DNA from 2 places in the Rhodococcus sp. RS1C4 genome. Region 2 is predicted to be linked to the other one. Evidence: predicted binding sites of a transcription regulator. Region 2 holds the regulator's gene; the other holds the start of a gene.

Region 1 (16,057 bases), on a different contig from region 2:
GCATCCGGGATCGCTCGACGGACTTCTGGGCGCAGCCGAGCGATGGCCGCGCGCAGGCGCGCTCGGACCTCTGATTCGTGAGCCGGACGGTAGCCGCTATCCCTCGGCGCGGTCGGTTCCGGATCTCACGTCCGGCGCGGGTCACGCGCTTCTCGGGAAGGTGTGGCCGAACAACCCGTGGACTCTGCGATACCGGCAGGACAACGAAGCAGCCACCGAGCGGGCCGTCGGGTGGCTGTCGGGGTCGTGCCTGTTGCTGCGCCGTGCCGCTTTCGACTCCGTGAACGGGTTCGACTCGCGATACTTCATGTACATGGAGGACGTGGATCTGGGGGACCGGCTCGGAACCGGCGGATGGCTCAATGTGTACGTGCCGAGTGTGGAAGTGACCCATTCCAAAGGGCATGCGGCAGGTAGGCATCCGGAACTCATGCTTCCGGCCCACCACGCGAGCGCGTATCGCTTTCAAGCGGATCGCCACCCTCATCTGTGGCAAGCTCCCATACGATGGGCGTTACGCGCAGGTTTGGCGGCGCGCTCGAAGGTTGTTGTGGCTTCGGCACTTCGATCGCGACAGACAGACGACACTCGACCGGACCACGACAGAGAGGCCGACAATGCCAGCTGACACGGGCAAGACCACCGATGCCGTAATCCTGGTGGGAGGCAAAGGGACTCGGCTCAGGCCGCTGACGCTGTCGGCCCCGAAACCGATGCTCCCGACCGCGGGATTGCCGTTCCTCCATCACTTGCTCGCACGCATCAAGGCCGCCGGGATCACCCATGTGGTGCTCGGCACGTCGTTCAAAGCCGAAGTCTTCGAAGAGCATTTCGGCGACGGCTCCGAGCTGGGCATCGAACTCGAGTACGTCACCGAGACCGAGCCGCTGGGCACCGGTGGCGGAATCCGCAACGTACTGTCGAAACTGCGTGCCGACAACGTGGTGGTGTTCAACGGCGACGTGCTCGGTGGAACCGACCTGACCGCGGTGCTCGACACCCACGCCCGTACCGAGGCGGATGTGACGCTGCACCTGGTTCGCGTCGGTGATCCGCGTGCGTTCGGTTGCGTTCCCACCGACGAGGACGGACGGGTCACGGCATTCCTCGAGAAGGCTCAGGATCCACCGACCGACCAGATCAACGCCGGCTGCTACGTCTTCAAGCGCGACATCATCGAAACCATCCCCGCCGACAGGCCCGTGTCCGTCGAGCGCGAGGTGTTCCCCGCACTGCTCGCCGAGAACAAGCGCGTCTACGGCCACGTCGACAGCGCGTACTGGCGAGACATGGGAACACCCGAGGATTTCGTGAAGGGCTCGTCGGACCTGGTGCGCGGTATCGCCCCGTCACCTGCCCTGAGCGGCCCCCGCGGTGAGTTCCTCGTGCACCCGAGTGCCGGTGTGGCTCCGGGGGCGCTGCTGATCGGTGGCACGGTCGTCGGCCGCGGCGCCGAGGTGGGTGCAGGTGCCCGTCTCGACGGAGCGGTCGTGTTCGACGGAGCCGTCATCGAAGCAGGCGCGGTGGTGGAGCGGTCGATCATCGGCTTCGGCGCTCGCATCGGACCTCGCGCGTTGGTCCGCGACGGCGTGATCGGAGACGGGGCGGACATCGGCGCACGGTGCGAACTTCTGCGAGGGGCTCGCGTGTGGCCGGGCGTCAAACTCCCCGACGGCGGAGTGCGTTTCTCCACCGACGTCTGACCGGGTACGTCTGACCGGGGACGTCCCCGGTCAGCGCGCAGCCGCGAGGTCGACGAGGTGGGTGATGGTGTCCACCTCGGCGGACTCCGGCAACTCGTCGATCGGCCACCACCTCAGGTCCGTCGACTCCTCGCTGCGCACTGCTGTTGCACCCGCGGGAGCGCGCACGAGGAATCTGAGGTCCAGATGGCGCGTCGGCTTGCCGAGTGAACAGGTGATCGGATGCGTGTCCGCGGACAGCAGCACAGGATCGATCGTCAGATCGTCGATGCCGGACTCCTCGCGCGCTTCCCGGAGCGCGGCATCGACGACGGTGCTGTCGGACGGTTCGCAGTGACCACCGAGCTGGATCCATCGTCCGACGCGTGGATGAAGCGTCAGCAGTACCTGCTGTCCCGAGGAATCGAGTACCAGCGACGACGCCGTGATGTGGCCGGCTTCGTTGGAGCGAAGGCAGCCGTCGGGGCACGCCGCGAGAAACGCGAGCATGGTGTGCCGCAGCGCATCGTCGCGGGTGTCGCCGACAGGCCAGTCCTCCAGCACACGTCGAGCGGAGTCGTGCAGTGAGCGAGCGCTCACCTCACATCTCCAGCAGCTCGGAGCCCGGTGCAGTGCGCACGCGAGGTTCCGACGGTTCGGCCGGGTGCCCGATTGCGATGGCGCCCATGGCTTTCCAGTCGGCGCGCAAGCCCAGTTCGGTCCGGACGAGGTCGGAGACGAAGATGGTCGACCCTACCCAGCAGCTGCCGAGACCCCGCGCTGCCAACGAGACCAGCAGGCCTTGCACGGCGGCGCCGACCGCGACGGTGAACATCGTCTCCTCGGCTGCGGTCCGGCGGGCGTCGGCATAGGTGTGCGCCCCGTCGGGAACGCAGAACGGAATCACTATCTCCGGTGCGTCGACCAGGATGTTGCCGCGAGCGACTCGTGCATCGATCGCACTCGGGGTGAGGCCGTCCGACTCGAGATCCGTCCGCCATGCCTTCTGCATTTCGCTCAGCAGTCGGGTGCGCAACGCAGGAGTTCTGACCCACACGAATCTGACGGGGTGGGTGTGGTGCGGTGCCGGTGCGGTCAGAGCGTCGGCCACGGCTTCGCGAACCATGTCCGGGTCCACCGAGTCCGGAGCGAACGATCGAACCGAACGACGCGACGGGACGGCCTCGCGCCTGCCGCGTGCGATCGACTCCTCCGTCCCGAGCCAGAACAGATCGTCCTCGCCCGGGCGCACGAGATCGCGTGCACGCGAACCGTTGTCGACCGGAGTCAGTCCGCGGACGACCGCCACCGGAACCGAACCGAGCTTGCCCTTGACGAGATCGCCGGCCGCAGCGATTTCGTCCGCGACGGCGACCTCGGTGACCACGAGTTCGTTTCCCTGACTGTCCTCGGCACCGGCGTACGCGTGTACCACGGCGAGGCCTGCACTTCCGATGGCCGCGTCCGTCTGCCCGACCCGCCACGCACGCCCCATCGTGTCGGTCACCACGACACCGACCGTGACACCGAGAGACTCCGCCAGGGCAGCCCGAAGACCGGCCGCGCTCGCGTCGGGATCCTCGGGGAGAAGCGCGAGTTCCGTCCGGTCCACGTTGGACCCGTCGATCCCCGACGCGGCCTGGACGATGCCGAGACGGTTCTCGGTGATGAGTGTGCGGCCCTTGCGCGCGACGACCCGAACGGCTTCCTGATCGACGAGCACACGCCGCGCGGCATCGCGTTCCTCCGGATCCAGCGGAGCGGCGACCAGTCGACCCTCCACCTTCGAGAACGCCTTGCTCGTCACCACGAGAACGTCGTCGTCGCGGATCCACGGCGCGGCCGTCGCGATGGCCGCAGCCAGGTCGTCGCCGGGGCGGAACTCGGGAAGTCCGGTGACCGGCAGGATCTCGATGCCGCCGCCCGGAGCGTGATCGCCGGGCACACGGGAGGCCGCCTGTTCGGTCACAGCGTCAGCCCTGCCGAACGTAGAGCAACGGCAGCCATCTCGGCCGTGGTGGCCGGATCGGTCATCAGCAGAGGCACGCTGAGAACGTCGACGCCGGGAATCACTGCCGTGTCGGTGGAATGGATCATCCAAGAATCGAGGATGCCCGTGTCGGTACGAGCGCCGTAGTACTTGCCGACCGCCTCGGCAGTGGTCTCGACGCCGATGACCGACAGGCACTCGTCGGCCATCCCGCGCAGGGGTTTGCCGTCGACGACAGGGGACAGGCCGACGACCTTGGCCTTCGTGGTGCGCAAGGCGCTGCGGATCCCGGGAACGGCAAGGATCGCCCCGACGCTCACGACCGGATTCGACGGAGCCAGGATGACGGCGTCGGCGTCGGCAATGGCGTCGAGCACGCCGGGGGCAGGACTGGCCTGCTCCGCACCGATGTGGGCGAAACTGTGCGTCGGGATCCGAGCCCGGTAGCGAACCCACCACTCCTGGAAGTGAATTGCGCGCTGACTCTCACCCGACTCGTCGTCGGGGTCGGTGACGACGACGTGCGTCTCGCTCCGGTCGTCGGAGACGGGAAGGAGCCGCACTCCGGGTTGCCACCGGTTGCACAGCGCTTCGGTGACGGCGGAGAGCGGGTACCCGGTCCTCAGCATTCGGCTTCGGATCAGGTGTGTGGCGATGTCGCGGTCGCCGAGACCGAACCAGTCCGGGTCCGCTCCGTACGCGGCGAGCTCGTCGCGCGCGTGCCACGTTTCCGCGATCCGGCCCCATCCGCGGTCGGTGTCGATGCCCCCGCCGAGTGTGTACATGCAGGTGTCCAGATCGGGGCAGATCCTGAGCCCGTGCATCCACACGTCGTCTCCGACGTTGACGATCGCGGTGATGTCACCGCCACCGCCGAGCAGTTCTCTGAGGCCCTGGAGAAATCGCGCTCCACCGACCCCACCCACCAAGACAGTCACTTTCACAGATGAGGAGCCTATGCCTTGCCGGACGCCTGCGTGTGGGCGCCTCGTGTGCGGACGTGCTCGAGGCATGGTTAGCTGCCTGTTCACGGGGACGACACGCGCGAAACGGCCGTGTATTCGGGGTGTCGGCCGATTTCGGGTCGTAGATGGTATTGGAAATGTGCCCATCAGCTTGACCGCACCACTGTGCGGCGTGTCTAATCACATGTATGTCATTCCAGGGTTGCCGAGCGAGTTTGCTTGGTGCCGACCTTGATTCGAACACGCGTTCCCATGTGGCGCCATTTCGTGGATACGTGTAGTAAAGGTCGAGAGTTCAGAGTGATTACGAATACCGGCGTGGGGCAAGGTGTTCGGACCGACCGGATGTATCTGCGCTAGAAGAAATGGTGAGGAGGCGGAAGCGATGTATGACCAGCACGTGACACGTGAACAACAGGGCGAGGCTCTTGCTCACCTCAGCGCAGTCGACGGCGCGCCGCAGACCGATTCCCAAGCGGGCGCAGCACGAAGTGACTGCGACAACACAATTCAGAACAGTGCTCGAGGAGTCGAGGTCGTTCCGGTGGACGCGGGTGCCGCGTACGTCGATGCGACGCCGACCGACGACACCGCGTTCGTCGACGCCGATTCCAGCGAGACCGATTCCGGCGAGACCGATTCCGACGAGACCGATTCCGATCTCGATGTCGTTCGGGAGCCGGTGAAGCCAGTACTCAGCTTGATCGCGGGCTTCGACCAGATGTTCGAGGAAATCGAGGATCAGTGGCAGGAGCGCGCACTGTGCGCTCAGACCGATCCCGAGGCTTTCTTCCCGGAGAAGGGCGGCTCCACGCGTGAGGCGAAGCGTATCTGCCTCGGCTGCGAGGTGAAGGACGAGTGCCTCGAGTACGCGCTAGCCAACGACGAGCGCTTCGGAATCTGGGGCGGACTGTCCGAGCGTGAGCGCCGACGCCTCAAGCGCGGCATCGTCTGACCCTGCCGCGATCCACAGCGGCTGTCTGCACCGACGTCCGGGTCGCTCCGGGTCTGCGCCGGTGATCCGTCAGTCCTCGTCGGGCAGCGGGTCCACCACATCCGGGTCGACGCCCAGGTAGGTGGCGACCTGCTCCACCAAAATGTCGAACAGCAGATCTTCCAGGTCCTCGGGATGTTTCGCACGTCTCTCCAGCGGACGGCGGAACAGCACTATCCGAGCGCGTGTGGTTTCTCCGCGCTTGTCGATTCCCGCCGGTACCAGCCGAGAGAGCGGCACCGGCCCTTCTGCTACCACCTCGGGTGGCCAGTTCACCGATTCCGGGTCCTTCGCGCGAATCTTCGGGACCTCGTCCACTGCTATGTCGAGACGTTCGAGCTTGTCGTGCCACCGGTGGTCGATGCGCGCGAATGCTTCGAGGACTGCGCGGTCGAACTTGTCGGCTCGTGATCGATGACCGGGAAGCGACGCGGGGAGAATCGGACCGCGAATACCGCGGCCTCGTCGTGATGCGGATCGGGAGGTCGTTCTGCGTCCGGAGCCGGTTCGAGCCATGCCGAGAGGCTATCGGTGCCGTTGCGCGGTGTGTCGAGCGGCTCGGCGTCGGAGTGGGGGACTACTCTCTTGCGTGTGAGATCTATGCGTGGATGCTGCCGCCCTGGGTGCAACCGATCGGCCGTTGCGACGCTCACGTATGTCTACTCCGATTCCACCGCCGTCGTCGGACCACTGGCCACCGTCGACGAGCCTCATTCCTGGGATCTGTGCGAGGTGCATGCCTCGACCACCACGGCACCCAAGGGATGGGAGATGGTTCGGTACGAAGGCGGGTTCACCACGTCGACTCCCGACGAGGACGATCTGACGGCGCTGGCGGAGGCCGTCCGCGAAGCAGGCCGCGGAGATCGCGTCCGCGACGACGTCCCCGGACCCCGTTCCGGTGTCCGGTCCGCTACGGAGTCCACGCAGGACCGCCGCGCAGCCTCGCCCGTCAGAACCGGGCGACGCGGCCATTTGAGGGTGCTTCCCGATCCGACGGCTTGATCGGTAGCCCGAAACTGCAATTGCGGTCCGCTGCTTTGTCGTTCGGATGATCGACCCAGGCATCATTTCTGTCACATCTGGTGTGAGTCATCGCGACGTCCACCTCCATCTGTGACACATTCGTAGGTGAGTGCGGCCTCGATTCGCGCTCGCAGTTGAACCATTCGAAACCCCGAGGAGTCGTTCGTGGCACGCACTGCCGAAGCCGTCAATGCAGTCATCAAGGCCTACGACGTGCGGGGGGTGGTCGGCGAGCAGATCGATGCCGAGTTCGTGCGCGACGTCGGTGCTTCCTTCGCTCGTCTGGTGCGCGAACCCGGCGTCACGCGCATCGTCATCGGCCACGACATGCGGGCATCGTCACCGGAATTGTCGCGTGCGTTCGCCGACGGCGTCACCTCGCAGGGCCTCGACGTGGTGTTGATCGGTCTCGCGTCGACGGATCAGCTGTACTTCGCTTCGGGATCGTTCGACTGCCCGGGCGCGATGTTCACGGCGAGTCACAATCCGGCGAAGTACAACGGCATCAAACTCTGCCGTGCCGGTGCCAAGCCGGTCGGTCAGGACACGGGTCTCGCGACCATCAAGTCCGAGCTCGTCGAAGGCGTCCCGGCATACGACGGGACGCCGGGCTCGGTCACCGAACAAGATGTTCTCGTCGACTACGCGAACTTCGTCCGAGGCCTTGTCGACCTTTCTCAGGTGTCCGGAGTCAAGATCGCTGTCGACGCGGGCAACGGAATGGGCGGCCACACGGTTCCAGCCGTGTTCGACGGATTGCCCGTCACCGTCGAACCTCTGTACTTCGAGCTGGACGGCACGTTCCCCAACCACGAGGCCAACCCTCTCGATCCGGCGAACCTGGTGGATCTGCAGAAGTTCGTGCGGGAGACCGGCGCGGACATCGGGCTCGCCTTCGACGGAGACGCCGACCGATGCTTCGTCGTCGACGAGAACGGCGACCCGGTGTCGCCGTCCGCCGTCACCGGCCTCGTCGCCGAGCGTGAACTGCGCGGCGAACCCGGAGCGACGATCATCCACAACCTGATCACGTCGAGAGCGGTGCCGGAGCTGGTGACCGCGCTCGGCGGTACCCCTGTGCGTACTCGCGTCGGTCACTCGTTCATCAAGCAGCAGATGGCGGAGACCGGAGCGATCTTCGGCGGAGAACATTCCGCGCACTACTACTTCAAGAACTTCTGGGGCGCCGACTCCGGCATGTTGGCTGCGTTGCACGTCCTCGCGGCACTCGGTTCACAGGACCGTCCGCTCAGCGAACTCATGCGCGGGTACGAGACGTACTCGGCGTCCGGGGAGATCAACTCCACCGTCGACGACGCCGCAGCACGGACGTCGGCCGTGCTCGACGCGTTCGCCGAGCGCACCGCGGGCGTCGATCGGCTCGACGGAGTGACGGTGGATCTGAACGGAGGTGCCTGGTTCAACCTGCGTGCGTCCAACACCGAGCCGCTTCTCCGGCTCAACGTCGAGGCTCGTACCTCCGACGAAGTGGATGCCTTGACGACCGAGATCCTCGGCATCGTCCGAGGCTGATCGGCGGAGTATCACCTCGAGCCCGAACTGTATTAATGGACGCGGCGGTGGGTATGCGGGCACCATCGGTGGGAGAAACGGCGAGTCGGATCAGGAAGGACGGTGGCACGCGATGACCACTCTTACGCCTGCACTGGATCTGGACGACTCGGACGCCCTCGCCAAGGCCGACGTCGAAGGCTGGTTGCGCAGCGCGGCGCTGGCCGGCGCACAGACCCGCGCGACGATGTCCTCCTACGAGGACGTCGTCGGTGACCGATTGTCGGATCTCCGTCCCCGCAGTGTGGTGTTCGTGGCCGGCGGCGGCCGAGCCCGCCGAGCCACCGCGATGGTCGTCGCTGCCGTGGGCGCCCGTATCGGCGTCCCGTTGGTCGTGTCGGACGGCACACCGCCGTGGGTCGGACCCCTCGACGTCGTGGTGATCTGTGGAGACGACGCTGGAGATCCCCGGTTGTCCGAGGCCACGTCTGCCGCCGTGCGCCGCGGCGCGGAAACCGTACTCGTCACTCCCGACGAGGGGCCGCTCCGTTCGGCGGCGGCCGGACGTGGGCTGTTCCTGGCGCCGCGCGTGTCGGTGCGTGAACCCAACGCACTGATGCGCTACGTCGCTGCTGCGGTGTGCGTTCTGGGCGCGTTGTCGTCCGGCGCCTACCGAGCGTTGCTTCCCGATCTCGCTCGCCTCGCCGATGCGTTGGACGAGGAAGCGTCGCGAAATCACCCTCGGCACGAGGTCTTTCACAATCCCGCCAAGTCCATCGCGTCGCGCATCTCAGGGCGCCGGGCGGTGTTCACCGGAACGAGCGCACTCGCGGTGGAGACGGCACGGCACGGCAGCGAAGTGCTGTTCCGCGTAGCGGGGGTGGCGGCGGCCTCCGGCGATCTACCGGACGTGGTGGCAGCCGGAGTGCAGGCCACCGGTGCCTCGTCCGAGATGCCGGCCGATTACGACCCGTTCTTCCACGACGACCAACTCGACGGTCCGAAGCCGCAACCCGGCGTCCGGGTGTTCGCGGTGGCCGCGCCGACGGGTGCCCTGGACACGGACCGTCGCACCGCGGCGCTGGACGACGTGGACATTCTCGTCGCGGGGGGCGACGACGCCGTCACGGCGTCCGTTCCTGCAGCGGGCCCTGTCTCCGATCGGGTCGGTCCGCAGACTCCACTGCCGTCCGGGACGGTCGGGGAACTCGAATCGATGACATTGGTGGCCACGCGGCTGGAGATGGCTGCCGCGTATCTACATCTGATGGGCGGTAACTAGTGCAACCACTGCACGGTGCAGTTCGGTCGTACGCGTGGGGATCGAGAACCTCGCTTGCGCAGTTGCAGGGACGGCGAGTGCCGTCCGAGCATCCCGAGGCGGAGATCTGGCTGGGTGCACACCCCGCCGACCCTGCTCGAATCGGGCCGGGTGATTCCGCTCGGTCGCTGCTGGCCGTCATCGACGACGATCCGGACCGTGAGCTCGGAGCTGCCACCTCGCAGGAGTACGGAGGCCGGTTGCCGTTCCTGCTGAAGTTGCTCGCCGCCGACGAACCCCTGTCCCTGCAGGCGCACCCGAGTTCCGTTCAGGCGAAAGAAGGTTTCGCGCGCGAGGAGGCACGTCGAGTACCGATCGATTCTCCCGTCCGTAACTACCGAGACGCGTCGCACAAGCCGGAACTGATCGTCGCACTCACCGAATTCCATGCGCTGGCAGGCTTTCGGTGCCCCAGGCATACCGTCGAATTCATCGACGCGCTCGGCGTCGACGCTCTCTCCGGCTACCGGTCTCTACTCGCCGACCAGCCGGATCAAGCGGGTCTGCGCACCGTGTTCACGTCGTGGATCACGTTGCCGGGTCCTGCCCTCGACGCGCTCCTCCCTCTCGTGGCCGAGGGATGCATCCGGTACCTGTCGACCTCCGCGCACGACGACGACGGCAAATTCGTCGACGAAGCACGAACCTTGTTGGAACTGGGGGAGTCCTACCCCGGCGATGCAGGCGTTCTCGCCGCGCTTCTGCTGAACCGTGTGACGCTGTCACCCGGGCAAGGTCTCTACCTGGATGCCGGCAATCTGCACGCGTACCTGTCCGGCACCGGCGTGGAGATCATGGCCAACTCCGACAACGTTCTCCGTGGCGGACTGACGCCGAAGCACGTCGACGTCCCGGAGCTGCTGAGAGTCCTCGATTTCGAACCCGCTGAGGTGAACATTCTCGATCCCGAGGTGTCCGGTGAGTCGTCGACGATCGTCTACGACACGCCTGCACCGGAGTTCGCGTTGTCCCGCACGGCGTTGGCCGACGGAGCGTCCGAGATCCTCGACAGCGTGGGCCCGCAGATCGTGTTGTGCACGGAGGGTCGGGTGGCCGTGCAGGACGGTGAGGTCGAGCAGATCGTCGAACGCGGGTCGGCAGTGTGGGTCTCGGCAGCGGAAGCCGCCCCGACCGTGACCGCTCGGTGGGGTGACGCCGAGGTGTTCCGCGCGACGGTGGGCAACTTCCGCGTCTGAGGCACGCGTTCGCTCGAGTTGCATCGGGCCGACGTGTCTACGCCTTAGGGTGTTACCGAAGGTGTTCGAGTGACACACACCCGACGGTATCGACAGGTGGAAGCAGAGAAGATGGAACAAGAGCGTTCGACCGGACCCGCTCGCAGAACTGGAATCTTCCGAACGAAATCGGTCGAGGATTCCATCCGCGACACGGACGAACCGGACACCAAGCTGCGCAAGGATCTGAACTCGTGGGACCTGACCGTCTTCGGCGTCGCCGTCGTCATCGGTGCCGGAATCTTCACGTTGACTGCGCGTACCGCGGGCAATGTCGCGGGCCCGTCCGTGTCGCTGGCCTTCGTGCTCGCTGCGGTCGCCTGTGGTCTCGCGGCGCTGTGCTACGCCGAGTTCGCCTCGACCGTTCCGGTGGCAGGTAGCGCATACACGTTCTCCTACGCCACGTTCGGTGAGTTCATCGCCTGGATCATCGGCTGGGACCTGATTCTGGAGTTCGCGCTCGCCTCGTCCGTCGTCGCCAAAGGCTGGTCGTTGTATCTGGGGGAGGTGCTCGGATCCTCGTCGCCGATCGTGACCATCGGCTCGTTGGACGTGGACTGGGGCGCGTTCCTGATCGTCGTCGTCATCACCGTCCTGCTGGCGAGCGGTACCAAACTCTCCTCCCGGGTGTCGTTGGTGATCACCGCGATCAAGGTCGCTGTGGTGTTGCTCGTCGTGGTCGTCGGAGCCTTCTACATCAAGGCCGAGAACTACTCGCCCTACATCCCACCCGCCGAGGAAGGATCGACCGGCGAGGGAATCCATCAGTCCCTGTTCTCCTTCGTCACCGGAGCAGGTGGCAGCACCTTCGGCTGGTACGGACTTCTGGCCGCCGCAAGTCTCGTGTTCTTCGCGTTCATCGGATTCGACGTCGTCGCGACGACCGCCGAGGAAACCAAGGAACCGCAGAAGGCGTTGCCGCGCGGCATCCTCGGATCTCTGGCCATCGTGACCGTCCTGTACGTCGCCGTGACACTCGTTCTGACCGGAATGGTCAAGTACACCGAGTTGGCAGGCGACAGTTCCACATTGGCGACGGCCTTCGATCTGAACGGTCTGACATGGGCCAAGAACATCATCTCGTTCGGTGCTCTCGCCGGTCTGACAACCGTCGTGATGGTGCTGATGCTCGGTCAGACCCGCGTACTGTTCGCGATGTCGCGCGACGGGTTGGTGCCGACCTCGCTGGCGCACACCGGCAAGCGCGGCACTCCGGTTCGCATCACGATCCTCGTCGGTGTGGTGGTCGCGGTACTCGCCGCGTTCTTCCCGATCGGCGTACTCGAAGAGATGGTCAACATCGGCACCCTCTTCGCGTTCGTGCTGGTGTCCATCGGCGTCGTGGTGTTGCGGCGCACCAGACCGGATCTGCCGCGTGGGTTCAAGGTCCCGCTCATGCCGGTCGTTCCCACCCTCGCGGTGGTGGCCTGCCTGTGGTTGATGGTCAACCTGTCGGTCGAGACCTGGCTCCGATTCATCGGTTGGATGGTCATCGGTGTGGTGATCTACTTCGTCTACAGCAAGCGCAACGTGGAGAAGACTCTGCGCGCCCGTGAACAGGCTCGTTCGTCCAAGTAAGAATTCGATCGACGAACCCCTGTTTCGGAACTTCCGCCTGCTATAGGCTTGCCGAACAAACCCGAGGTTTTCTTTTCAGGGGGGATCGAATGAAACGCGCCGGTCACTCGTCCACGGCCGTGGACGAGTCAGCCGGGGGTGGCGTGTCGGGGGACGCGACCGTCGAGCCAGCACGAAGCACCAATGTCGTTCACAAGCGGCGGGCCGGGAAGCGAGCGTTGTGGCTTCTCGGCCTGCTGGCACCCGCGTCGGCCCTACTGCCGTCGCAACTGGTTCTCTGGACCGGAATGCCCATCTTCTGGTGGAGCGGTGTGATGGTGTTCTTCGTCGTGATCCCCGTCATCGACATGCTGGCGGGCGAGGACGGAGACAACCCGTCCGACAGCGACGCCGAGCACATGCAGGAGGACCGGTTCTACCGGTGGTGCACCTATCTTTTCCTCCCCGTCCAATTCGTGACGTTGCTGGTCGCGTGCTGGATGTGGGCGTTCGGTTCACTCGCCGTCATCGACAAGATCGGGCTCGCTGTGACGGTCGGGCTGGTCGCGGGCACGGGAATCAACGCGGCTCACGAGCTCGGTCACCGGATCGAGGAGCACGAGCGGTGGCTTGCGAAGGTCGCGCTGATGCAGACCCTCTACGGTCACTTCTTCGTCGAGCACAACCGCGGTCACCACGTCCGCGTCGCCACCCCCGAGGACCCGGCAAGTGCTCGGTTCGGCGAGAACCTGTACACGTTCCTGCCTCGAAGCGTCGTCGGGGGACTCCTATCCGCGTGGCGGCTCGAGAATCAGCGCCTGCATCGGCGCGGGATCCACCGATGGAGCCCGCAGAACGCCCTGCTGCACACGTGGGCGATGAGCGTCGCACTGTTCGGCACGCTGGTGCTCGTGTTCGGGCTGTCGATCCTGCCGTACCTTCTGCTCCAGGCCGTCGTCGGTGTCCTGCTGCTCGAGACGGTGAACTACGTGGAGCACTACGGTCTGCTTCGAGAGAAGAACGAGCGGGGGCGCTACGAGCGGTGCTCGCCGCGGCACAGCTGGAACAGCGACCGCCTGTGCACCAACATCTTTCTGTACCACCTCCAGCGGCACAGCGACCACCACGCCAATCCGGGCAAGCGCTACCAGACCTTGCGCAGCTGCGACGAGGCCCCGCAGCTACCGGCCGGCTACGCGTCCATGGTGCTCGTCGCCGCCGTCCCTCCGCTGTGGCGTCGAGTGATGGATCGCCGGGTGCTCGCTCACTACGACGGTGACATCACCCGCGCCAACATCCTGCCCCGACGTCGAGACAAGGTTCTCGCCCGACATGGGCTACTCGCGGCGCCCGAGTCGCAGAACCGGACAACTCGTACGGCCGCCTGATTCCGAACGAGGGCGGCGCCACCTGGCCCGAACCCACCGCGAGTCGACCCGATAGCCTGGTGCGGAAACGCAACGCACAACAGGAGAGGCAAGATGACGACCTCAGCACATGCCGGCGGCAGTTCGGCCGCCGGATCGGCACTCACCGCGGACCACCGGGGTGGAATCGACTTCAAGGTCGCAGATCTTTCGCTCGCAGAGTTCGGCCGCAAGGAAATCCGGCTCGCCGAGCACGAGATGCCGGGTCTGATCGCACTCCGACGTGAATACGCGGAGGTGCTCCCGCTCAAGGGCGCCCGCGTCTCCGGGTCACTGCACATGACCGTACAGACGGCCGTTCTCATCGAGACGCTCGTTGAGCTCGGCGCCGAGGTGCGGTGGGCGTCGTGCAACATCTTCTCCACCCAGGACCACGCAGCAGCAGCTGTCGTCGTCGGCCCCCACGGAACCGAGGAGGAGCCCAAGGGCGTCCCGGTGTTCGCGTGGAAGGGCGAGACCCTCGAAGAGTACTGGTGGGCTGCCGAGCAGATGCTCACGTGGCCGGGCGAACCCGCGAACATGATTCTCGACGACGGTGGCGACGCGACTATGCTCGTGCTGCGTGGCGCCCAGTTCGAGAAGGCAGGCGTCGTACCGCCGACCGACGACGATCACGACTCCGACGAGTACAAGGTGTTCCTAGGATTGCTGCGTCGCTCGCTCGAAGAGTCGAAGACCAAGTGGACGGCCATCGCGGAGTCGGTCAAGGGTGTCACCGAGGAGACCACCACCGGCGTCCTGCGTCTCTACCAGTTCGCAGCGGCAGGCGAGCTCACGTTCCCGGCGATCAACGTCAACGACTCGGTCACCAAGAGCAAGTTCGACAACAAGTACGGCACCCGCCACTCGTTGATCGACGGCATCAATCGCGGCACCGACGTTCTCATCGGCGGGAAGGCCGTCCTCGTCTGCGGTTACGGCGACGTCGGCAAGGGCTGCGCCGAGGCACTCAAGGGTCAGGGCGCACGCGTCACGGTCACCGAGGCCGACCCGATCAACGCGCTCCAGGCCCTGATGGACGGATTCGACGTCCGCACCGTCGAGGAGTACATCGACAAGGCCGACATCGTCATCACCTCCACCGGCAACCTCGGCATCATCACCTTCGAGCACATGAAGCGGATGAAGCACCAGGCGATCCTCGGCAACATCGGCCACTTCGACAACGAGATCGACATGGCCGGGCTCGAGAAGGCCGCGGACGTGACGCGTATCAACATCAAGCCGCAGGTCGACGAGTTCCAGTTCAAGGACGGCCACTCGATCATCGTGCTGTCCGAGGGCCGGTTGCTCAACCTCGGCAACGCAACGGGTCACCCGTCGTTCGTGATGAGCAACAGCTTCTCCAACCAGGTCATCGCCCAGATCGAACTGTGGACGAAGCCGAGCGAATACGACAACGAGGTGTACCGCCTGCCGAAGCACCTCGACGAGAAGGTCGCTCGCATTCACGTCGAGGCACTCGGTGGCACCATCACCAAACTGACCAAGGAGCAGGCCGAGTACATCGGCGTCGACGTCGAGGGCCCGTACAAGCCCGAGCACTACCGCTACTAGGTCCCGTCGTGGGCCGTTTGATCGTCATCGAGGGAGTCGACGGCGCGGGCAAGAACACGCTCGCCCGTCGGCTCGTCTCGGCGTGGGAACGCGAACATCTCGAGGTGGTTCGCATCGGCTTTCCGAGGTACGACGCCTCGGTGCACGCCGATCTCGCCGCGGAAGCGTTACGAGGTGAACACGGCGACACCGCGCAGAGCGTCCACGCAATGGCGTTGCTGTTCGCGCTCGACCGCAGGTCGGCCGCGGAGGAGCTACGAAACGCGCTCTCTCACAACGACATAGTGCTGTTGGATCGTTATGTCGCGTCCAACGCGGCGTACACCGCCGCGAGGCTCGACCAGTCCGCGGACGGCGAGGCGGTCGAATGGATCCGCGCCCTCGAATTCGATCGATTCGAGGTACCGATCCCGGACACTCAGATCTTCCTCGACGTGTCGGTGGAACTGGCCGCCTCGCGCGCGGAGTCACGCGAGACCGCGGACGCCTCGCGGACGCGGGATGCCTACGAGCGCGACGGATCGCTGCAATCGCGAACCGCTGCGGTGTACGACGAACTGGCGGCGTCGAACTGGATGTCGCCGTGGCAGGTCGTCGGCGCCGACGTCGACCCCGATCGACTCGCCGCCGACGTGTTCAATCAGCCAACTGACGCCGGGAAAGTGACAACATAGGTCCATGAAGCCTCGGATTCTTGTAGTCGACGACGATTCGGCACTCGCCGAAATGCTGACCATCGTCCTTCGCGGCGAGGGTTTCGAACCGTTCGTGGTCGGCGACGGCACACAGGC
Region 2 (16,057 bases):
ATCGAACTCCCGAACGCACAGTTTCTTCTGATGTCCGCCACCCTCGGTGACGTCTCGTTCTTCCGGGACGATCTGACGAGGCGCACCGGCCGTGTCACCACGGTGGTGTCCGGGACGGAACGACCGGTGCCCCTGATGTTCTCGTACGTCACCACACCGATCAGCGAGACCATCGCGGAACTCGTCGAGACACACCTCGCCCCGGTGTACGTCGTCCACTTCACACAAGCAGCTGCTCTCGAACGCGCTCAGGCTCTGACGTCCGTCAACGTCGCGTCCAAGCAGGAGAAGGCCCAGATCGCCGATGCGATCGGCCAGTTCCGCTTCACGACGGGATTCGGCAAGACGCTGTCTCGGCTGGTCCGCCACGGCATCGGGGTCCACCACGCAGGGATGCTCCCCAAGTATCGACGACTCGTGGAGAAACTCGCTCAGGACGGCCTGCTCAAGGTCATCTGCGGGACCGACACTCTCGGCGTCGGCATCAACGTCCCGATCAGAACGGTGCTGTTCACCGGGCTGACCAAGTACGACGGAATGCGCACCCGCCAACTCCGCGCCCGCGAGTTTCATCAGATCGCAGGCCGCGCGGGCCGCGCGGGATACGACACCCTCGGTACCGTCGTCGTCGAGGCGCCGGAACACGACATCGAGAACGCACGTCTGGTCGCCAAAGCCGGTGACGACCCCAAGAAGCTCAAGCGCGTTCAACGCAAGAAGGCACCGGACGGGTTCGTGTCCTGGGGCGAGCCGACGTTCGAGCGAATCGTCGCGGCAAGCCCCGAACCGCTGACGTCCCGATTCTCGGTGAACAACTCCATGCTTCTCAATGTCATTGCTCGGCCCGGCAATTGCTTCACCGCGATGCGCCATCTGCTCGAGGACAGTCACGAGACTCGCCCCGCCCAACGCAAACACATCCTTCGGGCGATCACCCTCTACCGGGGGCTCGTTGCCGCCGGGATCGTCGAGCAATCGGCCGAACCGGATGCCGACGGGAAGTACGCCCGCTTGACGATGGATTTGCAACCGGACTTCGCGCTCAATCAGCCGCTGTCTCCGTTCGCGCTGGCGTCGTTCGAACTGCTCGACACGGAATCCGCAACACACGCCCTCGACGTCGTGTCGATCATCGAATCGACGTTGGACGACCCACGCCAGATCTTGATGGCTCAGCAGCACGCCGCACGCGGTGAGGCAGTAGCGCAGATGAAAGCCGACGGCATCGAGTACGACGAGCGGATGGAACTCCTCGAAGAGGTGACGTGGCCCAAGCCCTTGGCCGAGCTCCTCGTCCCCGCGTTCGAGATCTACCGGGGAGGCCACCCCTGGTTGAACGACGTTGCGTTGTCACCGAAATCCGTCGTCCGCGACATGATCGAACGGACCATGACGTTCGCGGAACTGATCAGTCACTACGGGCTCAGCCGCTCCGAGGGACTCGTTCTCCGCTACCTCGCCGATGCCTATCGGGCACTGCGCCAGACGGTTCCCCCCGAGGCCAGGACCGAGGAGGTGCAGGACATCACCGAATGGTTGGGCGAGCTGGTCCGTCAGGTCGACTCCAGCCTGCTCGACGAATGGGAGAACCTGACCGACCCCGGTGAGGAACCGGAGACCAGGCCGGAGGCGTACGGCGGGGATTCTCCGAAACCGATCACCGCCAACCCCAGGGCTTTTCGAGTCATGGTCCGCAACGCCGTCTTCAAGCGCATCGAACTCGCTGCCGGGCGCCGATGGAATGCTCTCGACGAGCTCGACGACGGCCCCGACTGGGAATTCGATCTGGAGCCGTACTTCGAGGAGTACGGCGAGATGGGCACCGGCCCGTCGGCGCGGGGCCCGGCCCTGTTCGATCTCGTCGTCGGCAAGGACGAGACGACGGTGCGACAGATCATCGAAGATCCCAACGGAGACCAGGGATGGTCGCTCGTCGGGACGATCGACCTCGAGGAATCGAATGCCGCGGGTGAGATCGTGTTCGACGAGATCGTGGTTCAGGCGGGCTGATTCGGGCCGGCTACCCGAGCACCGATGCGAGATATGAGGTCTGCGATCGCTCGATACTCGTCGCCGCGCGCACTCGAGGCTCGGTGGACCAGTCCCATGGTGCGACCGGGCTTGGGGTCCGCGAACTCTCCGATACCGAGTGCTCCCCTGCCCGTTTCCACGTGCACCGCCGAACGCGGGACGAGTGTCACGCCGAGACCGCCTGCGACGCACTGCACGACGGTGGCCAGAGACGTGGCTCTCGTGTCGCTCGACATCGGCGCGCTGTCGACGGATCGACACAGATCGAGTGTCTGATCGCGAAGGCAGTGCCCGTCGTCCAGGAGCAACATGGGCTGCCCCGCGAGTACGTTCAGCGCGAGCCCGGTTCGGCCCGCAAGGTCGTGGGCAGGCGGCACGACCAGGACGAAGTCCTCGGTGTACACAGGGATTTCGACCAGACCGTTCTCTTCGGTCGGCAAGGCGACGACGGCAGCCTCTATCGCACCGCTCCTCAGCGAGGCGAGCAGTCGTTCGGTCTGGTCCTCCACGATGAACGGCACGACATCCGGATACTCGGCGGCGATCGCCGGCAGCAGGGCAGGCAGAACGTACGGCGCGACGGTGGGAATGAGGCCCAACCTGAGCGGGCCCGCCAACGTGCTGCCCAAGCCGGACGCTTCGGTGACGAAGCCGTCGGCCGCTTCCAGAGTGGCGCGTGCCCGCCCCAGGAGCTGATTGCCTGCAGTGGTCACCAGAACCTTTCGCGTGCTGCGCTCGACCAGCTGGACGCCGAGTCCCTGCTCCAGCGATGCGAGCGCTTGCGAGAGCGTCGGCTGGCTGACCTTCAGCCGTGCGGCCGCGGTACCGAAATGACGGTGCTCGGCCACCGCCACGAATGCGCGCAACTGCGACAGCGTCGGCTGATAACTCTGATCGGACATACCGATCAGTCTAGGCCAACTCATCGGCAACACCTTTCGCCCGGAGTCCTCGTCGGCGCTCGCGTAGACTGTGCCGCCATGGGTATCGACGTGTCGGTAGTGCGAGTGTTCACCGATCAGGACGGCAACCACGGCAATCCCCTGGGAATCGTCGACGCCCATGACGTCCCCGAGAACGAACGACAGGCACTGGCGCATCGATTGGGATTCAGCGAAACCATCTTCTACAGCCGCAGTTCCAGCGATCCGGCTCGCGCCGAGGCGACCATCTACACCCCGGCGCAGCAACTGCCGTTCGCCGGGCATCCCACGGTCGGACTGTCGTGGTGGCTGCGCGCACAGGGCACCCCGATCAACGTGTTGACCGTTCCCGCTTCCGATCTCGCGGTCCGCTACGACGGTGACGTGTCCTGGGTCAGAGCCAAGCCCGAGTGGACGCCCCACTTCGTCGAGCATCACCTGGACTCCGCTGCCGACGTCGACGAACTCGATGCCGCGTCGTTCACCGAGGATCACCACTACGCCTGGGCCTGGACGGACGAAGGCGCAGGGCACATCAGGTCACGAATGTTCGCACCCAGCATGGGAATTGCCGAGGACGAGGCCACCGGCTCGGCGGCAGTCTGGATCACCGGAGTACTCGGACGAGGACTCGTCGTCGCTCAGGGACGCGGTTCCGTTCTCGTCACCGGTCGCGACGGTGACTGGATCGAGCTGGGCGGCCGCACCGTTTCGGAGAACACCATCACCGTGTGACAGCGGACACGTCGACGAAGATCTCGTCGCCCAGCGTGACGCCGGGCACGAGAGGGATCCGATCGCCGCTCCAGAACTTTCCGGGGTCGAACCAGTTCGCCTTCTTGTTGCCCGTCAGCAACCCCATCGAGTCGTACGTCATCGCAACCACTTCTGCGCAATACGCGGTTTCGAGGGCCGCGGATCCGGCGGCCTCGTCCTCGCGGGATCGGCGACGAAACGTCGGTACCCGTCCCTTGAACCAACTGCCCGCCAACTTCGCCGTCGTCGGGAACGCTGTTCCGTCCATCCGCGCGATGGTGCGCATCAGCGCATCCTCCTGCTCGCGGGTCACGGGCTCACTCAACTGCCGCAGCCAGCATCGCTGCGCGTACTTGTCGGACCACTGCAGCACCGCCGCCCGTAGGTCGTGCAACTGGACCCCGCGCTGAAAGTTGCCCGTCCACATGTCCTGCAGCGTCTTCCCCAGCTCGGCATGCCACATCAGCGGGGGTAGATCGTCGACGACCACGGCCATTCCGACGTGGTTCACCGGACTGTTGGTCAACGTCTGTATCGCACGATCGGCCGCCGAATGCCCACGGAAGATCCAGATGTCACCGGTCCGAGTGGCATCGACAGCAGTGTCGAGCGAAATCGACGAAACAGTCATGAGACCCAGCGTAAAGGGATCGTTCCTGCCGGCTCCACTCCCGGCCTTCATGGGTCGTTCCTGCCGGCTCCACTCCCGGCCTTCCTGGGTCGTTCCTGCCGGCTCCACTCCCGGCCCCCGATCCCAGTACGGTGAGGCGATGAAGCTGTGGAAGGTACTCGGCCTTGCGGGCGTCGTCGGTGTTGCGGCAACCGGAGCACTCGTCGTGAAGTCGGAGCGCACTCGCCGCGCCTACGCACCGGACGAGGTGCGCGCGCAGTTGCACCGTCGGTTCGCCGAGGCTGCGGAAACCGAACCGCCGCCGCCGCTGCCCACACCGACTCGCGGGCAGCGCCTTCGGGCGAAATTCAGCCGAGCGCGCTGAGAATTCGAGTCGCGAGCTCCTGCACCTGGGCGTCGGTCATGACGAACGCCGGCGAGATCTGCATGGCTCCCTGTCCGGCTGCGCGGCCGGACACTCCGTGCTCGCGGAGTGTCTTGACGAACGGCAATGCTTCGGCTGGATCGGCGAGCTGGATCGCCGCCACCGCACCGAGCCCACTGCGCACTTCCTGAACACGCGGGTGATCGGCGAGCGGCGCGAGGTAGGTGTGCAACGACGACTCCAGGCGGGCGGATTCCTGCAGGAGGTTCTCGCGTTCGACGATGTCGAGGTTGGCGAGGGCCGCGGCGGCCGCACCGGCGTGGCCGCCGTAGGTGTACCCGTGCCTCCACCAGGCTCCGCCTGCGAAGAACGGCTCGGCGATCTGTGGGGCGATGAACACTGCGCCCATCGGAACGTATCCCGAGGTGAGCCCTTTGGCGGTGGTCATCAGATCCGGTGCGAGATCGAACCGAGAGGACGCGAACCACGATCCGCCGATCCGGCCGAACCCGGTGACGACCTCGTCCGCGACGAACAGCACGTCGTTGTCTCGGCAGATCTGCCTGACCTCCGCCAGGTAGCCGTCCGGCGGCAGGTAGACGCCACCGGCGCCGATGATGGGTTCGCAGAAGAAGGCAGCGACCTTGTCGGACCCCACTTCCTCGATCAGCGCCAACAGGCTCTTCGCGTCGTCCCACGCGACAGTCCTGGCGTCGGGCATCAGCGTGCCGTAGTTCTCGTGGTTGACCGGAATGCCGGCGAGAGAGGTACCTGCGACGTGCATACCGTGATATGCCTTCTGCCGCCCCACGATCAGCGTCTTCTCGGGCCTGCCCACCTCGTGCCAGTAGCGCCGAGCCAGCTTGGCCGCGGTATCGATCGAGTCGGATCCGCCCGAGGTGAAGAAGATCTTGCTGCCTGCGACCGGTGCGATCTCGGCGAGACGCTCGGCGAGGACCGACGTGGTCTCCGGCACGAAGTCTCCGAAGTTGGAGTAGTGCGCAAGAGAAGACAGTTGGGTCGCGACCGCGTCGGCGATCTCGCGACGACCGTGCCCGACGTTGGTGAACCAGAGTCCGGCGGTGGCGTCGAGGTACTCGTTACCGTCGCGGTCGTAGATGTAGGCGCCGTCACCGCGGGCGACGACGAACGGCCCGGACGCGGTGACTGCGCCCATGTCGGCGAAACCGTGCCACAGCGCGGAGTGTCTGGATTCGAAACTCGGTTCGGTCGCGGAAGACATGCTCCGAAGCCTAGTCACTGCGGTCGTCCGCGCCACTGCCGAGTCGCCATCTGCTGCCGAGTCGGCCGACGGCGTTCACGGCGAGTGCCATCAACACGAATGCCACGGTCAGCACCACCAGTCCGATGACGAGCGCGACATAACCTTGCCCTCGGGGGTCGAGGAACGGGTAGGGGTACCAGTCGACGATCGGGCCTCGAATCAGGCTGTAGATCCCGTAGACGAGGGGAAACAGCAGCCACAGAAGAGACCGCGCCTCCGAGATCCGCTTGCGTGCGGGAACGATCACCCAGTCGAGAAGCAGGACCACCGGCATGATTCTGTGCACCACGTTGTTGGTCCACGGATCCGCGACACCGACGTCGATGTTCGCCAGAAGAACGGCATAGATGATCCCGGTGATCACCATGTACAGCGTCACGGCACCCCGGAACAACTGCCATCCCTCGCCTGGAGGATCGACGATGCCGCCGATACCCAGCACCACGACGGTCAGCACGTTGCTCAGGACGGTGAAGTAACTGAAATAGTTCGCGACCGAGAAACCTTCGGTCCCGACACCTTTCGCGAGAATCGTCGCCAGGGCTGCGGCTGTCAGAAGAGCGAACCCGACCCTCGCAATTCTGATTACTATCGACGTGGAATCGGTAGGCATAGCCGATCTTTGCACAGGCCGACGACCCATCGGTGTGTACCGCGCCGACACCGCGGACGCTGCAGCAACTATCCTTGTGCCAGCATGTCTACCTCATCCACCGCAGAACGTCGTCGCGCACTGTCGACCAGATTGGCCGACGTCTCGATTCGGGACGAACACCGGCTGCGTCGCAGACTCGACCGCGCCCGCACACCCGACGCCGTCGACACCGTCGAACGTGAGGTCGCGAAGGCGGAAGCGGTCGTCGCGAACCGGCGCGCGGCGCTGCCCCGTATCGAGTATCCCGAGTCACTGCCTGTCAGTCTCCGCAAGAACGACATCGCCGACGCCATCGCGAACAACCAGGTCGTGATAGTTGCCGGTGAAACGGGATCGGGCAAGACGACACAGATACCCAAGATCTGCTTGGAACTGGGACGCGGCATCAGAGGATCGATCGGGCACACGCAGCCTCGTCGTCTCGCAGCACGGACCGTCGCCGAACGCATCGCCGAGGAAGTCGGCGAATCGATCGGTGAGTCGGTGGGCTACAAGGTCCGGTTCACCGATCAGTCGTCGGATTCGACGCTCGTGAAGCTCATGACGGACGGCATTCTGCTGGCCGAGATCCAACGTGACCGTCTTCTGCGGCAGTACGACACGCTCATCATCGACGAGGCACACGAACGCAGCCTCAACATCGACTTCATCCTCGGCTATCTGGCTCAGCTCCTCCCCCGCCGCCCGGATCTGAAGGTGATCATCACCTCCGCCACCATCGACCCGGAACGGTTCGCCCAGCACTTCGCACGGGACGGCGTTGCGGCGCCCATCGTCGAAGTGTCCGGCCGCACGTTCCCCGTGGAGATGCGGTACCGTCCGCTGTCCATCGATGTCGACGACAGCACCGTGGATCTCGATCCCGTCGACGCCACGTGCGACGCCGTCGCCGAGCTGATCGGCGAGGGCGACGGCGACATCCTGGTGTTCCTCTCCGGCGAGCGCGAGATTCGTGACACCGCGGATGCGCTGCGCGAGAGACAGTTCCGCGGAACCGAGATAGTGCCACTGTATGCGCGCCTGTCGGCGGCCGAGCAGCATCGAGTGTTCACCCCGCACACGGGCCGACGAGTCGTGTTGTCCACCAACGTCGCGGAGACGTCGTTGACGGTTCCGGGCATCCGGTACGTGGTGGACCCTGGAACAGCACGCATCTCCCGCTATTCACTACGGACCAAAGTCCAACGGCTGCCGATCGAGCCCATCTCCCAGGCGTCCGCCAGGCAGCGGGCAGGCCGGTGTGGACGCGTCGCCGACGGAATCTGCATCCGGCTCTATTCGGAGGACGACTTCGAGTCCCGTCCCCAGTTCACCGAGCCGGAGATCCTGCGGACCAACCTGGCGTCGGTCATCCTGCAGATGACGTCCCTCGGTCTGGGGAAGATCCAGGAGTTCCCGTTCGTCGAAGCGCCCGACCCCCGCAGCATTCGCGACGGAATCGGCCTGCTCGAGGAGCTCGGTGCGCTGAAACCGTCCAGCGGAACCGGCGAATCGGAGCTCACGCCCATCGGGCGCGAGCTCGCGGCTCTGCCCGTGGATCCTCGAATGGGTCGGATGTTGGTGGAAGCCAACAACACCGGGGCACTCGCCGATGCTCTCGTCGTCGTGTCGGCATTGTCCATCCAGGACGTACGGGAGCGTCCCACCGAACACCAGCAGGCCGCCGACGAACAGCATGCGCGCTTCGCCGTCCCCAATTCGGACTTCCTGGCGTACGTCGAGTTGTGGAAGTACCTTCGGGACCGGCGAACCGATCTGTCCTCCAACCAGTTCCGCAGAATGTGCCGCGCCGAGTTCCTGCACTACCTGCGCATCAGGGAATGGCAGGACCTGCACGGTCAACTGCGGCAGATCACCCGAGGGATGGGGTGGAGCATCCCCGATTCGCCGTCGACCCCGACAGCTCTGCACCAGTCTCTACTCTCGGGTCTGCTGTCGCACATCGGCCTTCGCGAGGGTGACAAACGAGAATTCCTCGGTGCGCGCGGCACTCACTTCGCGGTGTTCCCCGGCAGTGGACTGTTCAAGAACCCTCCGCGCTGGGTGATGGCAGCCGAACTCGTGGAGACCGGACGGTTGTGGGGCCGAATGGCAGCGCGAATCGAACCGGAGTGGGCCGAGAGGCTCGCACCGCATCTGGTCAAGCGCACGTACTCGGAACCGCACTGGTCCACCAAACGCCAATCCGCAATGGCCTACGAGCGCGTCACCCTCTACGGCATCCCACTGGTCGCGGGCAGGCCCGTCAACTATCACACCGTCGACCCGGAGGCGTCACGCGAGCTGTTCATCCGGCACGCACTCGTACAAGGCGAGTGGAAGACTGAGCACCCGTTCTTCCACAGGAACCGTGAGTTGCTGGACGACGTAGGCGAGTTGGAGAACAAGGCCCGCCGCCGCGACATCGTCGTCGACGACGATGCACTGTTCGACTTCTACGACGCACGGATCGGCGCGGAGGCCGTGTCCGCTCGTCACTTCGACACCTGGTGGAAGAAAACTCGCCGGAGTACACCCGATCTTCTCGACTTCACCACCGAGACGGTGGTGAATGCTGACGCGGCGTCGGTTCTCGGCGGTGATTACCCCGATGCGTGGCGACAGGGAGAGATCCTCTTCCCCCTCACCTATCAGTTCGAACCGGGGTCCGAAGCCGACGGTGTCACGGCCAGGATCCCGATCGCACTTCTCGCACAGGTCCAGCCGGTTGGGTTCGACTGGCTCGTGCCCGGTATGCGCGCAGAACTGGTCACGGCCTTGATCAAACTTCTCCCCAAGGCCCAACGGCGCACCGTCGTTCCTGCACCCGACTTCGCCTCTGCCGCTCTGGCGTCGATGAAACCGCGCTCGGAGCCGATCGTGACAGCACTGGCTCGTGAACTCTCGCGGCTGGGGTCCACACGCATCGACCCGGACGATGTCGATCTGGGTTCTCTGCCCGCACATCTGAGGATGACGTTCGTCGCGGTCGACACCGACGGCAAGACGCTCGGATCGAACAAGGACCTGGTTGCACTGCGAAAAGCACTGGCGCCCCGCGTCGATCGTGAAGTCGCGAGCGCGGTGGGTGCAGCCGAGCGACCGGCGACCCTGGCATGGACGTCGTCGACACTGGGAACCTTGGACGCAACGGTCTCCACATCGGTCGCGGGACAGACGGTGACCGGATATCCCGCCCTCATCCGGGAGGACGGCGGCGTGGCCGTCCGTGTTCTCAGCACCCCAGCTGCTCAGCGCGCCGCGATGCGGGAAGGGACGCGCGCACTTCTTCTGGAGTCGGCACCACGAGGCACGAAGGCGTTGCTTGCCGGCATCCCGACGCGTGAACGACTGGCCCTCGGCCAGAACCCCTACGGCAGCGTCGAAAGCCTGCTCGACGACTGCAGGAAAACTGCTGTCGACGAGTCGATGACCGCGCACGGAGGTCCTGTCCGGTCTCCCGAGAAGTTCGCGGCTCTCGCCGCCGAGGTCGGTGCCGACACCGCTCGACGAACCAGCGAGATACTCGGACTGGTCCGGACGATTCTCACCGCAGCACTGGAACTGCGTTCCGTACTGGATCCTCTACAGGGCGACGCGGCCGACGATGTACGAGAACAGCTGTCCTCACTGGTGTTCGACGGTTTCGTGTTCGAGTTCGGATCGACGCGCCTCGTCCATATCCCGCGCTATCTCGACGCCGCGACGGCACGCCTGAAATCTCTGCCGAGCAGTGCCGGACGTGACGATGCAGGGATGGACGTCCTCGACCGCGTGTACGAGGCATACGACAGGATGCTCCGCTCGCTACCGGAGACCAAGCACCACACTTCAGCGGTGCAGGATGTGTTCTGGATGATCGAAGAACTGCGAGTCGGCCTGTTCGCGCAGAGCATCCGCACGGCCTATCCGGTGTCGGAGAAGCGTCTCGTGCGGGCCATGGAGGTCGCGGCACGATCGTGACCCGGCGAGCGTCAGTCGACCGCCGCAGCCTGCCGGTGCGCACGAAGATCGAGGATTTCCTTTTCGAAATCCTCGGCTGAGCTGAACGAGCGGTACACCGACGCAAACCTCAGGTACGCGACCTCGTCGAGGTCACGCAGGGGGCCGAGAATGGCCAGACCGACCTCGTGGCTGGGGATCTCGGCCGATCCCGACGCTCGAACCGCGTCCTCGACCTGCTGCGACAGAAGATTCAACGCATCGTTGTCGACATCGCGGCCCTGGCATGCGCGTCGCACACCCTTGACTACCTTTTCCCGAGAGAAGGGCTCCGTCACCCCACTGCGCTTCACCACCGCCAGCACCGCCGTCTCCACCGTGGTGAACCGACGTCCACATTCCGGGCACGAACGACGACGACGAATAGCCTGGCCCTCGTCTGCTTCCCGCGAATCCACCACGCGCGAGTCGGGGTGCCTGCAGAACGGGCAATGCATGGTTGAGCCTCCGTCGTAGCCGTCACGCACCCCCGAACGGCACACAGGAGGCGCAGGCTTCGAGGATACTCGGAGCGGAACCGAACCGGCTCCGTCCCCTGACAGACGAGGCAGACACAACACAGCGCTACGGACCTACTGTGCTGCTGACGACCGTGCCGTTCGAGACCGTGTCGCCCGATACCGTGTCGCTCTGGACCTGGACCGTGGCAACAGAGGGCGCAGAAACCGATTCGAGCGACGATGCGCGCAGGTTCGCCATTCCGACGAGCGCCAACAGCACCAGTGCGGTCCCCACCACTCCCGCCACCGCGCCGAGCACGGTGATGCGCTGGCTACGATGCGCCTGGTCCGCGCACCCCTCGGCCCGCCGGTCGTGCTGGCCGCCGCGCACCGCGGACGCGCCGACACGACGCCGACGTTGCATCGCCGCACGACGCTGCGACGCAGTCTGACGGGTACTGACAGCACGGCGAGTCTGCTGGTGCTGCTCCGTACGGACGGGCCGCTCGGTGGTGATGCTCATCGGAACCTCCGGTGTCGAACGAGACGTGGATTCGAACGCTATTCGATCAGGCGTTCGATGAACGCTTGTTCGAAAGTTCTATCACGCACCTCCGACAAAGTCAGTAGAAAACGCGACACGGATCGAACAGATGTTTGATCCAACAGCGATTACGGGCTAAGTTCGTGTCAGAAACCACACGTCACATCCATCCCACGCGTTCTGGTCTTCGAGCACGTTCGAGTTCCGGCACACGCACGCATCACGCAGGAGGACGCACGAATGAAAGACGAGACCTCTACTGGGTCGAATGGCACGGGGTCGAATGGCACGGGGTCGAACGGTAAGACTGCTGGGAAGCCCGCTGCGCCGAAAACCGCGGCGACGAAAAGTGCGGCCGGCAAGGCTGCGGCGGGCAAGCCTGCTGCCGTGCCGACGGCGAAGGCGTTCGAGGGCGAGGGAACGGATATCAACGCCGGACTCACCGAGCGTCAGCGCAAGGTGCTCGAGGTGATCCGGGCGTCGGTCACCGAGCGGGGATATCCACCGAGCATCCGCGAGATCGGCGATGCCGTCGGGCTCACGTCCACATCGTCCGTGGCACACCAGCTGCGCACGCTCGAGCGCAAGGGCTTCCTCCGCCGAGACGCCAATCGTCCTCGGGCCGTCGATGTGCGGGGGCTCGACGAGGTGCAAGCGGATCACGCGGCTGCAGTCGCCGACGGTTCTGCTCCGTCCGAGGACCAGCTGCCCACGCCGACTTTCGTACCCGTTCTCGGACGAATCGCCGCGGGTGGACCCATCCTCGCCGAGGAAGCCGTCGAAGACGTGTTCCCGCTCCCCCGCGAACTGGTGGGCCAGGGGTCCCTGTTCCTGCTGAAAGTCGTCGGCGAATCCATGATCGATGCCGCGATCTGCGACGGAGACTGGGTTGTCGTGCGTCAGCAGAGCGTCGCGGACAACGGCGACATCGTCGCGGCCATGATCGAGGGCGAAGCAACCGTCAAGACGTTCAAACGAACCAAGGGTGATGTCTGGTTGATGCCGCACAACCCCTTGTTCGAGCCCATCCCCGGCAACGACGCAGCGATCCTGGGCAAGGTCGTCACCGTGATGCGCAAGCTCTGAACAGCGCTCGTTCCACCACCCGGTACCGACATGGAGCGAACGTGACGTTCGGTCACTTGATGTGACCGAACGTCACGTTCGCTCCGTTCAGGGGGGGTGCGGCGGCGCGCTCTCGGGGTTACGACGGGGTCAGAGGTCCAGTCCTCGGCCGATGATCTCCTTCATGATTTCCGTGGTGCCACCGTAGATGGTCTGCACACGAGAATCCATGTAGGCCTTGGCGATCGGGTATTCCTTCATGTATCCGTAGCCGCCGTGCAGCTGTAGGCATCTGTCGATCAGCTTGACCTGGTTCTCGGTTGTCCACCATTTCGCCATGGCGGCTTCCTGCACGGTGAGCGTGCCGGCGTTGAGGAGTTCGATGAACTTGTCGACCATGATGCGTGTCGCGGTCGTTTCCGTGGCCAGTTCGGCGAGCACGAAGCGGGTGTTCTGGAATTTGCCGATGGACTTGCCGAACGCTTTGCGGTCCCGGCAGTACTGGATGGTCATGTCCAGCGCGGATTCCATGGCTGCGGCTGCGACGACGGCGATCGACAGGCGCTCCTGCGGCAGGTTCTGCATCAGGTAGATGAAGCCCATGCCTTCTTCGCCGAGGAGGTTGGCTGCGGGGACTCGAACGTCGGTGAAGCTGAGCTCGGCGGTGTCCTGGGCTTTCATGCCGATCTTGTCGAGGTTGCGTCCGCGTTCGAAGCCTGGCATGTCGCGTTCGACGACCAGCAGGCTGAAGCCCTGCGCACCCTTCTCCGGGTCGGTACACGCGACGACGATGACGAGGTCGGCGTTGATGCCGTTGGTGATGAAGGTCTTGGATCCGTTCAGGACCCACTCGTCCCCGTCGCGAACTGCGCGGGTCTTGATTCCCTGCAGATCACTGCCGGTACCGGGCTCGGTCATGGCGATCGCGGTGATGAGTTCGCCTGAGCAGAATCCGGGGAGCCAGCGCTGTTTCTGCTCGTCGTTGGTGAGCTCGATCAAGTAGGGCGCGACGACGTCGTTGTGCAGGGTGAACCCGATTCCGCTGTATCCGCCGCGGGTGGTTTCCTCGGTGACGATGGCGTTGTACCGGAAGTCCTTGACCCCGCCGCCGCCGAACTCCTCGGGCGCTGCCGTTCCCAGGAAGCCTTGCTTGCCAGCTTCCACCCAGACGTCACGGTCGACGATGTTCTGCTCTTCCCAGCGCGCATGGTTGGGGGCGACGTGCTGGTCCAGGAACTTGCGGTACGACTCGCGGAAGAGGTCGTGCTCGGGTTCGAACAGGGTGCGGTCCACGGGTTACTCCTTCGAGGGTGACACTTGTCGTGCGTTCCCTCGACACTACGACCGCGCCCGACCTCGGTCGATGACCGAGCCGCGCAGGATCGGTGACCGAACTAGCGGGTAGCGAGCCGGCTGAGTGCGCGCAGAGCCGGATAGCCGACGAGGATGCCCACCGAGCCCCATGCGATGCCGCCGAGGGCGACCGATCCGATGGTCAAGGTCAAATCGCCGATTCCCGCGACCAGTGCGGCCGCGACGACGGTGAGGTTGACCGGGTCGGTGAAGTCGACCTTGTTGTCGGACCAGATCCGGACTCCCAGTAGGCCGATGAGTCCGTAGAGGACGAGCGTGGCGCCGCCGATGACGCCGTCGGGAACCGTGAACACGAGTGCGCCGAACTTCGGGGAGAACGCGAGCACGATTGCCGTGACGGCTGCGACCCAGTACGCGGCTGTGGAGTACACGCGGGTGGCGGCCATGACCCCGATGTTCTCGGCGTAGGTGGTCGTTCCAGAACCTCCCGCGGCGCCCGCGACCGTCGTGGCCAGCCCGTCGGCGATGAGTGCGTCTCCTGCGAGGTCGTCGAGCGACTTCCCCGTCATCGCGGACACTGCTTTGACGTGGCCTACGTTCTCGGCGACGAGAACGATGACCACGGGCAGGGCGATCAGAACGACGGACAGCTCGAACGTGGGTCCACGGAACTCGGGCATTCCGATCCACGAGGCGGCCTTCATGGCGTCGAGTTTCGCTGCGTCGATCTGTCCGACCACCGCCGCGAACACCCAGCCGATGACGACTCCGACGAGAATGCCCAGGCGGCCGAGGAGTCCTGGACCGGCCACGGTCACCACGAGAATGGCGATCAGGGTGACTGCCGCGACAAGTGGTTGCGCCTCGAAGGACGATGTCGCCGCGGGGGCGAGGTTCAGGCCGATGAGCACCACCACGGCACCCGTCACGACGGGCGGCATGACTGCTTCGATCACTCGCCCGCCGGCAAATTTCACGACGAATCCGACTGCGGCCAAAACGATTCCGACGGACATGACGGCGCCGAGCTGAGCTGCCGGACCATCCGCCTGCGCTGCGCTGAGCGGTGCGATGAACGCGAACGACGAACCGAGGTAGCTGGGGATCCGGCCCCGCGTGATGATCAGGAACAAGGCGGTGCCGATTCCGGAGAACAGCAGCGTCGTCGTGACCGGGAACCCGGTCACCGTCGGCACCAGCAGTGTCGCGCCGAACATCGCGATCACGTGCTGCATGCCGATACCCACCGTGCGAGGCCATGACAGCCGCTCGTCGGGCGCCACGACTGCGCCCGCGGAGGGCGTCTTTCCGTCGCCGTGCTGGGTCCATCCGAAGTTTCGACTCACAAGCAGTGAATCCTAGAGGGCATTCACGCCAGAAGCGCGGTGACCGCCGCACGAGCCGCGGCCGAGCTGTCCGTTTTCAGGGCGGCGTCGGCAGCGGCACGGCACTGGTCGAGCGTGACGGAGGACAATTTCGCCCCGACGTGCGCCACGGCGGCGGACGCCGCGGACAGCGAGGTGACCCCCAGACCCACCAACACACACGCCAGCAGTGGGTCTGCCGCGGCCTCACCGCACACCCCGACGGGCTTGCCCGCTGCGGCACCCGCCTTCGCCGTGTGGGCGACGAGCGCGATGACCGCCGGCTGCCACGGATCGGTGAGGTCGGCCAGCTGCGGCGACATCCGGTCCGCAGCCATCGTGTACTGCGCGAGGTCGTTGGTACCGATCGACAGGAAGTCGACGTGTTCGAGAATGTGCTCGGCCATCAACGCCGCGGCGGGAATCTCGATCATCACACCGGGCTTCAACCCGCGTGCCCGCACGTCGTCGGCGAACGCTGCCGCTTCGGCCGCGGTCGCGATCATCGGGGCCATGACCCACGGCGTCGACCCCGTCGCTGTCGCGGCGGCGGCGATTCCGTCGAGCTGGCGAAGCAGAATTCCCCTGTCCTGCGCGGCGATTCGAATACCGCGGATTCCGAGGGCAGGGTTGGCCTCGTCGGCGTGGTTCGCGAACCGCAACGGCTTGTCCGAGCCCGCATCGAGGGTTCTGACGACCACCTT

What was found. The regulator LexA, encoded in region 2, represses DNA repair genes until DNA is damaged. The targets are predictions, from matches to a motif close to CGAACANNTGTTCG.
Region 1: a site for LexA is predicted at 4,875-4,888, ahead of cofD (2-phospho-L-lactate transferase). Genes of this name have one in related genera too.

Annotation. Positions count from the first base shown of each region.
Region 1 covers NZ_NOXZ01000050.1:122,921-138,977, reverse strand. The annotation lists gene CH289_RS25725 (glycosyltransferase family 2 protein) at 1-628, shown strand, start outside; gene manB (mannose-1-phosphate guanylyltransferase) at 618-1,703, shown strand; gene CH289_RS25715 (NUDIX hydrolase) at 1,734-2,282, opposite strand; gene CH289_RS25710 (coenzyme F420-0:L-glutamate ligase) at 2,284-3,651, opposite strand; gene cofD (2-phospho-L-lactate transferase) at 3,648-4,616, opposite strand; gene CH289_RS25700 (WhiB family transcriptional regulator) at 5,359-5,592, shown strand; gene CH289_RS25695 (metallopeptidase family protein) at 5,662-6,147, opposite strand; gene CH289_RS25690 (DUF3499 domain-containing protein) at 6,232-6,636, shown strand; gene CH289_RS25685 (phosphomannomutase/phosphoglucomutase) at 6,823-8,190, shown strand; gene CH289_RS25680 (hypothetical protein) at 8,303-9,451, shown strand; gene manA (mannose-6-phosphate isomerase, class I) at 9,451-10,686, shown strand; gene CH289_RS25670 (amino acid permease) at 10,798-12,303, shown strand; gene CH289_RS25665 (alkane 1-monooxygenase) at 12,393-13,670, shown strand; gene ahcY (adenosylhomocysteinase) at 13,764-15,266, shown strand; gene CH289_RS25655 (dTMP kinase) at 15,275-15,940, shown strand; gene mtrA (MtrAB system response regulator MtrA) at 15,945-16,057, shown strand, end outside.
Region 2 covers NZ_NOXZ01000047.1:34,350-50,406, forward strand. The annotation lists gene CH289_RS23720 (DEAD/DEAH box helicase) at 1-2,010, shown strand, start outside; gene CH289_RS23725 (LysR substrate-binding domain-containing protein) at 1,998-2,933, opposite strand; gene CH289_RS23730 (PhzF family phenazine biosynthesis protein) at 3,012-3,689, shown strand; gene CH289_RS23735 (hypothetical protein) at 3,679-4,341, opposite strand; gene CH289_RS23740 (hypothetical protein) at 4,481-4,705, shown strand; gene CH289_RS23745 (aminotransferase family protein) at 4,689-5,948, opposite strand; gene CH289_RS23750 (Pr6Pr family membrane protein) at 5,959-6,603, opposite strand; gene hrpA (ATP-dependent RNA helicase HrpA) at 6,688-10,587, shown strand; gene nrdR (transcriptional regulator NrdR) at 10,599-11,063, opposite strand; gene CH289_RS23765 (hypothetical protein) at 11,191-11,589, opposite strand; gene lexA (transcriptional repressor LexA) at 11,998-12,696, shown strand; gene CH289_RS23775 (acyl-CoA dehydrogenase family protein) at 12,826-13,968, opposite strand; gene CH289_RS23780 (uracil-xanthine permease family protein) at 14,070-15,335, opposite strand; gene ptsP (phosphoenolpyruvate--protein phosphotransferase) at 15,359-16,057, opposite strand, start outside.